Linked DNA regions of Methylococcus capsulatus. The main gene of each other region encodes a partner of the protein of the gene in region 2 in a complex. Links are inferred from orthologs where the notes say so. Each region holds a gene or a part of one and is shown on either strand. Other genes may lie near its edges.

Region 1 (3,567 bases), 1.4 Mb from region 2 along the record:
GCGAGCCTGCGGTTCAGTCTGATTTCCTCTTCGCAGCATTGCCGCCGTCGATCGAGCGTCGAAAAGTCGAGGAATCCGAAATCAACGGGCTTCTTGATCTTGTAAGCGTAAGTTCCCGTGAGGAATACCCAGGAAATATGGGTTTCGATCAGGCGGATGTTCGAAACCGGGTGGGGATAGGCATCGGCGCTCGTCAGTCCGGCCGGAAATGCACCCTGGTTGTCAACTGTATTCACGGCTGGTGAGCGCGAGTTGGCCGTCCTTCATGCGCAGGATCGCCTTTTCGTCCAGGAAAGCCTGTAGGTCGTTTCCCGCCAGGGCGCGTCGCCACCCCTGCAGGACTCTGGCGCTGTCGGGCGACTCCAGCGCCTCCTCGAGGTCTTTGCGGCTGGCGACGACGGCGGGGTTGATCGTGTGTTCGATGCAGCGCAGACGGACCAGGGCCGACATCGCGTCGATGACGGCCTCGGTGTGGGCACTGCGGCGCTGAACGCGGCGGGGCTGTGGCGGCACAGTCTGGCTGTCACCGACGACGTGTACGAGGGCGATCATCGCTTCGCCGTATCGCTGTATCACGCGCGAGTCGATTCCTCTCAGCGCCTGCAGAGCATCCCGGTTGCGGGGCCTTTTCATAGCGATCTCCAGCAGCGCCTCGTCGCGAAGGATCCAGTTGCGTGGCAGGTCATTTTGCTGGGCGGTATTTTCCCGCCAGGCGGCGAGGCGGACTGCCAATGCGAACTGATCGGGTTTTAGGCGGTCCAGCCCGCCGATGCGCTCCCAGGCATCTTCCGGTCGGTTAACATAGAGGTCGGGATTCTCCAGTGCGGCGAAATCGTCCGCCAACCAAGAGCAGCGTTCCAGCCGTTCCAGTTGCTCCCGCATCTTCGGATACAGGGCCGCCAGATGGATCACGTCGTTGGCCGCATACTCCTTCTGTGCGGCCGAGAGAGGGCGCTGGGTCCAGTCGGTACGGGTGTGCTCCTTGTCGACGGTCACACCCAGCATGGCTGATACGAGGCTGGCATAGCCGATTTGCTCGGGATGGCCGACCAGGGGAGCGGCCAGTTGGGTGTCGAATATCGGCGCCGGGACGGCACGGAATCGGTGGAAGAAAATCTCCAGGTCCTGTCTCGCGGCGTGGAACACTTTGGTGATCGCTCGATTGAACAGCAGACCCTCGACTTCGCTCAGATCCTCGATCGCGAGGGGATCGATGCAAGCGGCCTGGGTGCCATTGGCAATTTGCAACAGGCAGAACTTCGGATAGTAGGTCTTGTCCCGCACGAATTCGGTATCGACCGCGATCCAGGGTGAACTGCCGAGGGACCGGCAGAATGCCGCCAGCTCGTCGGCCGAGTCGATGTAAGTGATGGGGAAGGGCATGGTTGCAAGCATGTGAGAACAATGTACGGAGATTGTAACTCTCCTCCCCTTCAGGGTGAGCCGGAGCCTGCCTTTCTTTCGGAATCGTCCCGATGTTTGTTGACATGGTGAGGGACTTTCATGATAATGCGCTTTCCACAGCGCGCCTGTAGCTCAGTTGGATAGAGTACCTGGCTACGAACTAGGTGGTCGGGAGTTCGAATCTCTCCAGGCGCGCCATTTTGAAAAACGGTGGATTTTCGTGTTGATCATTCCCCTGTAGCTCAGTCGGTAGAGCAGCTGGCTGTTAACCAGCGGGTCGGCGGTTCGAGCCCGTCCGGGGGAGCCAAATTTCAAAAAAGGCTTGCAGCGATGTGAGCCTTTTTATTTTTTGTTCGGGCGCGGGTGTGCTTGACATGGCGGCTGCCAGTAATTACTCTGAGCGGCTTTAGTCTTTCCCCTATTGTATACGCGGTTCTGCGTGTGATGCGGGTTGGAATAGTTTTAGGAGTTCGGTAATGACCACAATCAACCAACTGGTTAGAAAGCCGCGAGTAAGCAAAAAGGAAAAAAGCAATGTCCCTGCGCTCGAAGGCTGTCCTCAGCGTCGCGGGGTATGTACCCGTGTTTACACCACGACCCCCAAGAAGCCGAACTCGGCACTGCGTAAAGTGGCGCGTGTTCGTTTGACGAACGGAGCGGAGGTGACCTCCTACATCGGCGGTGAGGGGCATAACCTGCAGGAGCACTCGGTGATCCTGATCCGCGGCGGTCGTGTGAAGGATTTGCCGGGTGTCCGCTATCACGTTGTGCGCGGCAGTCTGGATACGGCGGGCGTTCAGAAGCGTCGGCAGGCCCGTTCGAAGTATGGCGCGAAACGGCCGAAGAGCTAATTTGGGAGGGTAGGTGATATGTCCAGAAGAAGAAGGAGTGAGCGGCGCGAGGTGATCGCCGATCCGCGTTTCGGAAGTGAGACGCTCGCCCGGTTCGTGAACATGCTCATGGTGAGCGGCAAGAAATCAATCGCGGAAAAGATCGTCTACGGCGCGCTCGATCACATCGAGGCGAAGACATCGCAGGATTCGCTGGAGATTCTGAATAAGGCGCTCGAAAACGTCCAGCCTGTCGTCGAGGTGAAATCGCGTCGTGTCGGGGGGGCTACCTACCAAGTGCCGATCGAGGTGCGTCCCGCCCGCCGAATGGCGCTGGGAATGCGCTGGCTGATCGATGCCGCCCGCAAGCGCGGCGAGAAAGGCATGGTGATGAAGCTGGCTGCGGAGGTTCTGGAGGCGAAGGAAAACCGTGGTTCGGCAGTGAAGAAGCGTGAAGATACTCATCGGATGGCCGAGGCTAATAAGGCTTTCTCTCATTACCGCTGGTAATTCCAGTCAACCCGCTCTTTAGATAACAGGTTATTTGGCTGTGGCACGCACGACTCCTATCGAGCGCTACCGGAATATTGGAATCATGGCGCACATCGACGCCGGAAAGACCACTACGACCGAACGCATCCTGTTTTACACGGGGGTGTCTCACAAGATCGGTGAGGTACACGACGGCGCTGCCACCATGGACTGGATGGAGCAGGAGCAGGAACGAGGCATCACCATCACGTCCGCAGCCACGACCTGTTTCTGGCGGGGCATGGACGGCTCCTTTCCCGAATACCGCATCAATATCATCGACACGCCTGGGCATGTCGATTTCACCATTGAAGTCGAGCGCTCGCTGCGGGTGCTCGACGGCGCCTGCGCCATCTTCTGCGCCGTAGGAGGCGTCGAGCCGCAATCCGAGACCGTGTGGCGGCAGGCTGATAAATACGGTGTTCCTCGGATTGCATTCGTCAACAAAATGGATCGCGCCGGCGCCGATTTCCTGCGTGTCGTCGAGCAGATCCGCAGCCGTCTGGGGGCCAATCCGGTGCCGGTCCAGTTGCCGATCGGGGCAGAGGACGAATTCAAAGGAGTCGTCGATTTGCTGCGCATGAAGGCGATCTGGTGGGATGACTCCACCCAGGGGACGCGCTTCGAGCTCGGTGACGTCCCTTCCCACATGGTTTCCGCCTGTGCTTCGTGGCGGGAGAAAATGGTCGAGGCAGCGGCGGAATCGTCCGAAGATCTCATGGAGAAGTATCTTGAGGAAGGTGAGCTGACCGTCGAGGACATCAAGCGCGGGCTGCGCGCACGGACACTGGCTAATGAGATC
Region 2 (4,787 bases):
CGGCCATGTCGCCTTGCCTGAGCGCCTCCCGTACCCCCGTGCTGCTGACGCGGACGCCGCCGACCGTCACCGATTCGGTATCGCTCACCGAGAAGCCGTGGAGCCGGCCGAGCCGGCACAGCAGTTCGTGGTCGCCGCTGCGTCCGCGACCGAAGCGGAAGTCGTCGCCGACGATGAGATGGCGGACGTGAAGGCGTTCGGCCAGTATCCTCCGGACGAAGTCTTGTGGCGCCAGATTGGCGAGCCCCTCATCGAAATGCAGCACCAGTACCCAGTCAACCGGCAGCTCGGCGAGTCTGGCCAGTTTTTCCGACAGCCGCATCAGACGGGGAGGCGAGTGGTCTTTGTCGAAGAACTCGCGCGGCTGCGGCTCGAACAGAACCAGGGCGACCGGCAGGCCGAGACGGTGCCCCTCGTCGGCCAGTCGGCGGACCAGCGTCTGATGTCCCAGATGGACACCATCGAAGTTGCCAATACTGGCGACGCAGGCAGGAGGGCATATCGTGCCGGAAAGGCCATGAATCACTCGCATGACCGGATTCACGCCTTTTCGGAAAGGAGCAGGTGTCGGGGACGCAGACCTGCCAGCAACAAACTGATCAAGTAGACGGCGAAGCCGGCCGCTATCCATAGGCCGAGACGGACGATGCGTTCGGAGGCGGACCAGTCGGTCCAAGGCGATTCGAGGGCTTGGGTAAGCAGCGCGCCCATGGCGACATTCGAGATGATCAGACGGGCTCCGAAGCGGCGCCAGGATGCGTCCGGCCTATAGGTGCCATCGGCAAGCAATTTGCCGAACAGCAGCAGCGCATTGAACGAGGCCGCCGCCGCGGTCGCGCCAGCCAGGCCGGCATGGCCCCAGCCATGGGGAGCCAGCAGGAAGGCCAGGACGGGCGCCAGCACGCCATTGGCTGCGATCGCGCGGAGGCCGTACCGCAAAGGGGTGCGGACGTCCCGGCGGGCACTGAATCCAGAGGCCAGCGCCTTGACGGCAATGGCGCCTGGCAATCCGGCTGCATAGGCGATCAGGCTGCGGCTCGCCATTTCCGCGTCGTAGTCGGAAAATTCGTCGTGCTCGAACAGAGTGGATACCAGCGGTTTGGCGAGAATCATCAATCCCACGGTGGCGGGCAAGCCGAGCAGGGCCACCCAGCGCAGGGCCCAGTCCAGCGTCCGGGAAAAACCGTCGCTATCGCGGCCGAGATGGACGGCGGCCAGATGTGGCAGGATGGCCGTTCCGATGGCCACACCCAGAAGCCCTTGCGGCAGTTCCACCAGCCGGTCCGAGTAATATAACCAGGATACGCTGCCGGAGGCCAGGAACGAGGCCACCAGCGTGTCCAACAGCAGATTGATCTGGTTCGCGGACACGCCGAGGATCGCCGGTCCCATTGATCTGAACATGCGCAGGACCTCCCGGTCCCGCCGGGCCGGGCGCGGCAGGGATAGCTGACGAATACCCCAGAGCGAGGGAAGCTGAAATACTAGCTGCAGGATGCCGGCGGTGAATACGCCCCAGGCCAGCGCCTCCACAGGTTGCTTCAATAGCGGCGCCAGCCACAGAGCGGCGGCGATCATCGCCAGGTTGAGCAGAGCCGGGGTGAGCGCCGGGACAGCGAACTGTCCCCAGGTCTGCAGAACACCCCCGGCAAAGGCCGTCAGCATGACGAAGAACAAGTAAGGGAAGGTGATGCGCAGCATGTCCACTGCCCAGCCGTATTGGAAGGGCTGGGCATGGAAGCCCGGAGCGAACAGCAAGGTCAGGATGGGCGCGGCAGCCATGCCCAGGCCGGTGAGCAGGGCCGCAACTAGCCCCAGCGTTCCGGCCATGTGCGCGATGGTTTGCCTCGCAGCCGCAGCGTCTTTGGCCGCGCGCAGTTCCGAGAGGATAGGTACCAGCCCTTGCGAGAAGGCGCCTTCGGCAAAAAGCCGGCGCAGGAAATTAGGTATCCGGAATGCGACGAAGAACGCGTCCGTCGCCGCGTCGGCGCCGAAGGTCCGCGCGATGATCAGGTCGCGGACGAAGCCCAGCAGACGTGAAATCAGTGTCATGGAAGCCACCATCGCGGTGGATTTCAGCAAACGTCGGCTCAGCGTTCAGCTCCGGCTAAAAAAGCTCAGTATAATCAAACGGTGGGTCGAATGCCTCGCCGACGCAGAATTTATGGTTGACACCGGCAGGAAAGCTGAGCACAATCCTTGGCTTTTCTTACAGTTGCAACCCAGAAGAGGTCGACCTTGGCTAATATCGCTTCCGCGAAAAAGCGCGCTCGGCAGGCGGAGAACAACCGTGCACACAATGCCGCTCTGCGCAGCCGTCTGCGCACCTACATCAAGAAAGTCATTCTGGCGGTGGATTCCGGCGATCTGACAAAGGCGCAGGAAGCATTCCGGCAGGCGGTACCCATCATCGATTCGTCGGTGAACAAGGGTTTGATCCATCGTAACAAGGCCGCGCGCAGCAAGAGCCGCCTGAATGCCCGCGTTAAGGCGCTGGCGCTGCAGGCTGCTTCCTGAACCCAAGAAGTACGGGCAGGGGCCGGGCCCGGCCCGTCGCTGCGAGGTCAAACTCGCAGCAACCGGGCTCCCCTCTCGGAGAGGGTCGGGGCAAAGGGCGTTCATTGCCGATAGACGCATCCACCGCCCAGGGTGGATGGCCACCACTATCGTTAGCTCAGTACCAGATTATCGCGGTGGATGAGTTCGGGCTCATCCACATATCCCAGAATCTCCTCGATACGTGTGCTCGGCTGACGCATGATGAGACGGGATTCATCAGAGCTGTAGTTGGTCAGTCCACGTGCGATTTCCCGTCCCGCCTGATTCACGCAGGCCACCAGGTCGCCGCGCCGGAATTCGCCCTCCACTGCGGTCACGCCGATCGGCAACAGGCTTTTCCCGGCCCCCCGCAACACCCGTTCGGCACCCTCGTCGATCACGAAGCTTCCTTTCAACTTGAGTTGTCCGGCCATCCAACGCTTGCGGGCGATCAGGGGGGAAACGTCCGGGATCAACAGTGTGCCCAGGATCTCTCCATCGAGGATGCGCGGCAGTACTCCGCTTTCCCTGCCGCTGGCGATCACGGTGGCCGTTCCCGACCGGGCCGCCAGGCGGGCCGCACGCAGCTTGGTGATCATGCCGCCCCGGCCCAGACCGCTCAGACTGTCGCTGACCATGCCATCCAGGCGGGGGTCGTTGATACCGGCTTGTGAGACCAGCGGCGCGGAGGGGTCGAGCGAGGGGTTGCGCTCGAACAGTCCAGCCTGGTCGGTCAGAATGACGAGCAGGTCGGCCTCGACCGCGTTCGCCACCAGCGCGCCCAGTGTGTCGTTGTCGCCGAAGCGGATTTCTTCTGTGGTGACGGTATCGTTTTCGTTGATGACCGGGATGACGCCGAGCTCGAGTAGTGTGAGTATGGTGCTGCGCGAGTTGAGATAGCGCTCGCGGTTCGACAGGTCGTCATGGGTCAGGAGGATCTGTGCGGTCTGCAGGCCGTGCCGCTTGAACAGACTTGCGTAAGTCTGCACCAGCCCCATCTGGCCGACCGAAGCGGCGGCCTGGAGCTCGTTCAGCCGGTGCGGCCGGGTTTTCCAGCCCAGCCGCGACATGCCTTCGGCGATTGAGCCCGAGGAGACCAGCACCACCTGCATCCCCCGCCGGCGCAGCTCGGCGATCTGTTTTACCCAGTGCGCAATGGCAGGTTGGTCCAGCCCTTTGCCGCCAGCAGTCAATAGGGCGCTGCCGATCTTGACGATAACACGCCGGCTACCCGGGAGCTCACTCCGGCTCTGCATCCGGTCTCCTATCCTGCTGCTCGAGGAAGTGCATGACGTCGTGGGTCAGGCGGTCGAGCCCTTCGCCCTGGATGGCGGAGATCCGGTAGACCCGATCGGTCCAGCCCAGGCTGTCGATGATTTGCCGGCAGCGGCTTTCCCGGACTTCCGGCGCCAGACGGTCGATCTTGTTCAGCACCAACCAACGCGGTTTGGCCTCCAGCCCGTGGCCCCATTTGCACAGCTCGGCGATGACCTTGCGCGCCGCAGTGACGGGATCGAGTCCCGTTTCGTAAGGTTCCACGTCGACCACGTGCAACAGCAGATGGGTGCGGGTCAGGTGCTTGAGAAACTGTATGCCAAGGCCGGCACCTTCGGCGGCACCTTCGATCAGACCGGGAATGTCGGCCATGACGAAGCTGCGCTGATCTCCGACTCGCACGACGCCCAAGTTGGGGTGGAGGGTCGTGAACGGATAGTCGGCAACCTTCGGGCGGGCGGCGGACACTGCGCGGATCAGGCTGGATTTGCCGGCATTGGGCATGCCGAGCAGGCCGACATCGGCGATCAGCTTGAGTTCGAGGTGGAGGGTGCGGCGCTCGCCAGGGGTTCCGGGTGTGGCCCTTCGCGGTGCCCGATTGGTACTGCTCTTGAAGCGGGTGTTGCCGATGCCATGGAAGCCGCCGCGGGCGACCAGGAGGCGCTGGCCGGAGCGGGTCAGGTCTCCCAGGTGTTCGCCGGTGTCCGCGTCCGTCACGATCGTGCCGGTGGGGACCTGGACGATGCAGTCCTCGCCGCTCCTTCCGGTGCAGTTGTTGCCGGAGCCGTTCTCGCCGCGCTCGGCGCGGAAATGGGAGTGAAAGCGAAAATCGGCGAGCGTGTTGAGATTGTTCGAAGCGATCAGGTAAACGCTGCCGCCGTCGCCGCCGTCGCCGCCGTCGGGACCACCGAACGGAATGTATTTCTCGCGCCGGAAACTGATGCAGCCGTTACCGCCGTCGCCGGCGTCGACCC

The links.
Region 1: rpsT (region 2) and rpsL share a complex: the UniProt entries of both Bacillus subtilis proteins name them as parts of the 30S ribosomal subunit. The link is inferred for Methylococcus capsulatus from one-to-one orthologs.

The regions. Positions count from the first base shown.
Region 1 is NZ_CP104311.1:1,661,262-1,664,828, forward strand. Bases 861-3,567 are described here. They hold rpsL (30S ribosomal protein S12), read left to right. Parts: upstream 861-1,880; coding sequence 1,881-2,255; downstream 2,256-3,567. Other genes in these bases: rnd (ribonuclease D), read right to left, coding at 861-1,383; rpsG (30S ribosomal protein S7), read left to right, coding at 2,274-2,744; fusA (elongation factor G), read left to right, coding at 2,785-3,567. Outside these bases: N4J17_RS08125 (AAA family ATPase), read right to left, coding at 1-236; more of rnd, read right to left, coding at 223-860. UniProt on the Bacillus subtilis protein: With S4 and S5 plays an important role in translational accuracy. Interacts with and stabilizes bases of the 16S rRNA that are involved in tRNA selection in the A site and with the mRNA backbone.
Region 2 is NZ_CP104311.1:281,910-286,696, reverse strand. Bases 911-3,877 are described here. They hold rpsT (30S ribosomal protein S20), read left to right. Parts: upstream 911-2,238; coding sequence 2,239-2,517; downstream 2,518-3,877. Other genes in these bases: cgtA (Obg family GTPase CgtA), read right to left, coding at 3,778-3,877; proB (glutamate 5-kinase), read right to left, coding at 2,670-3,794; murJ (murein biosynthesis integral membrane protein MurJ), read right to left, coding at 911-2,052. In the rest of the region: ribF (bifunctional riboflavin kinase/FAD synthetase), read right to left, coding at 1-532; more of murJ, read right to left, coding at 541-910; more of cgtA, read right to left, coding at 3,878-4,787. UniProt on the Bacillus subtilis protein: Binds directly to 16S ribosomal RNA.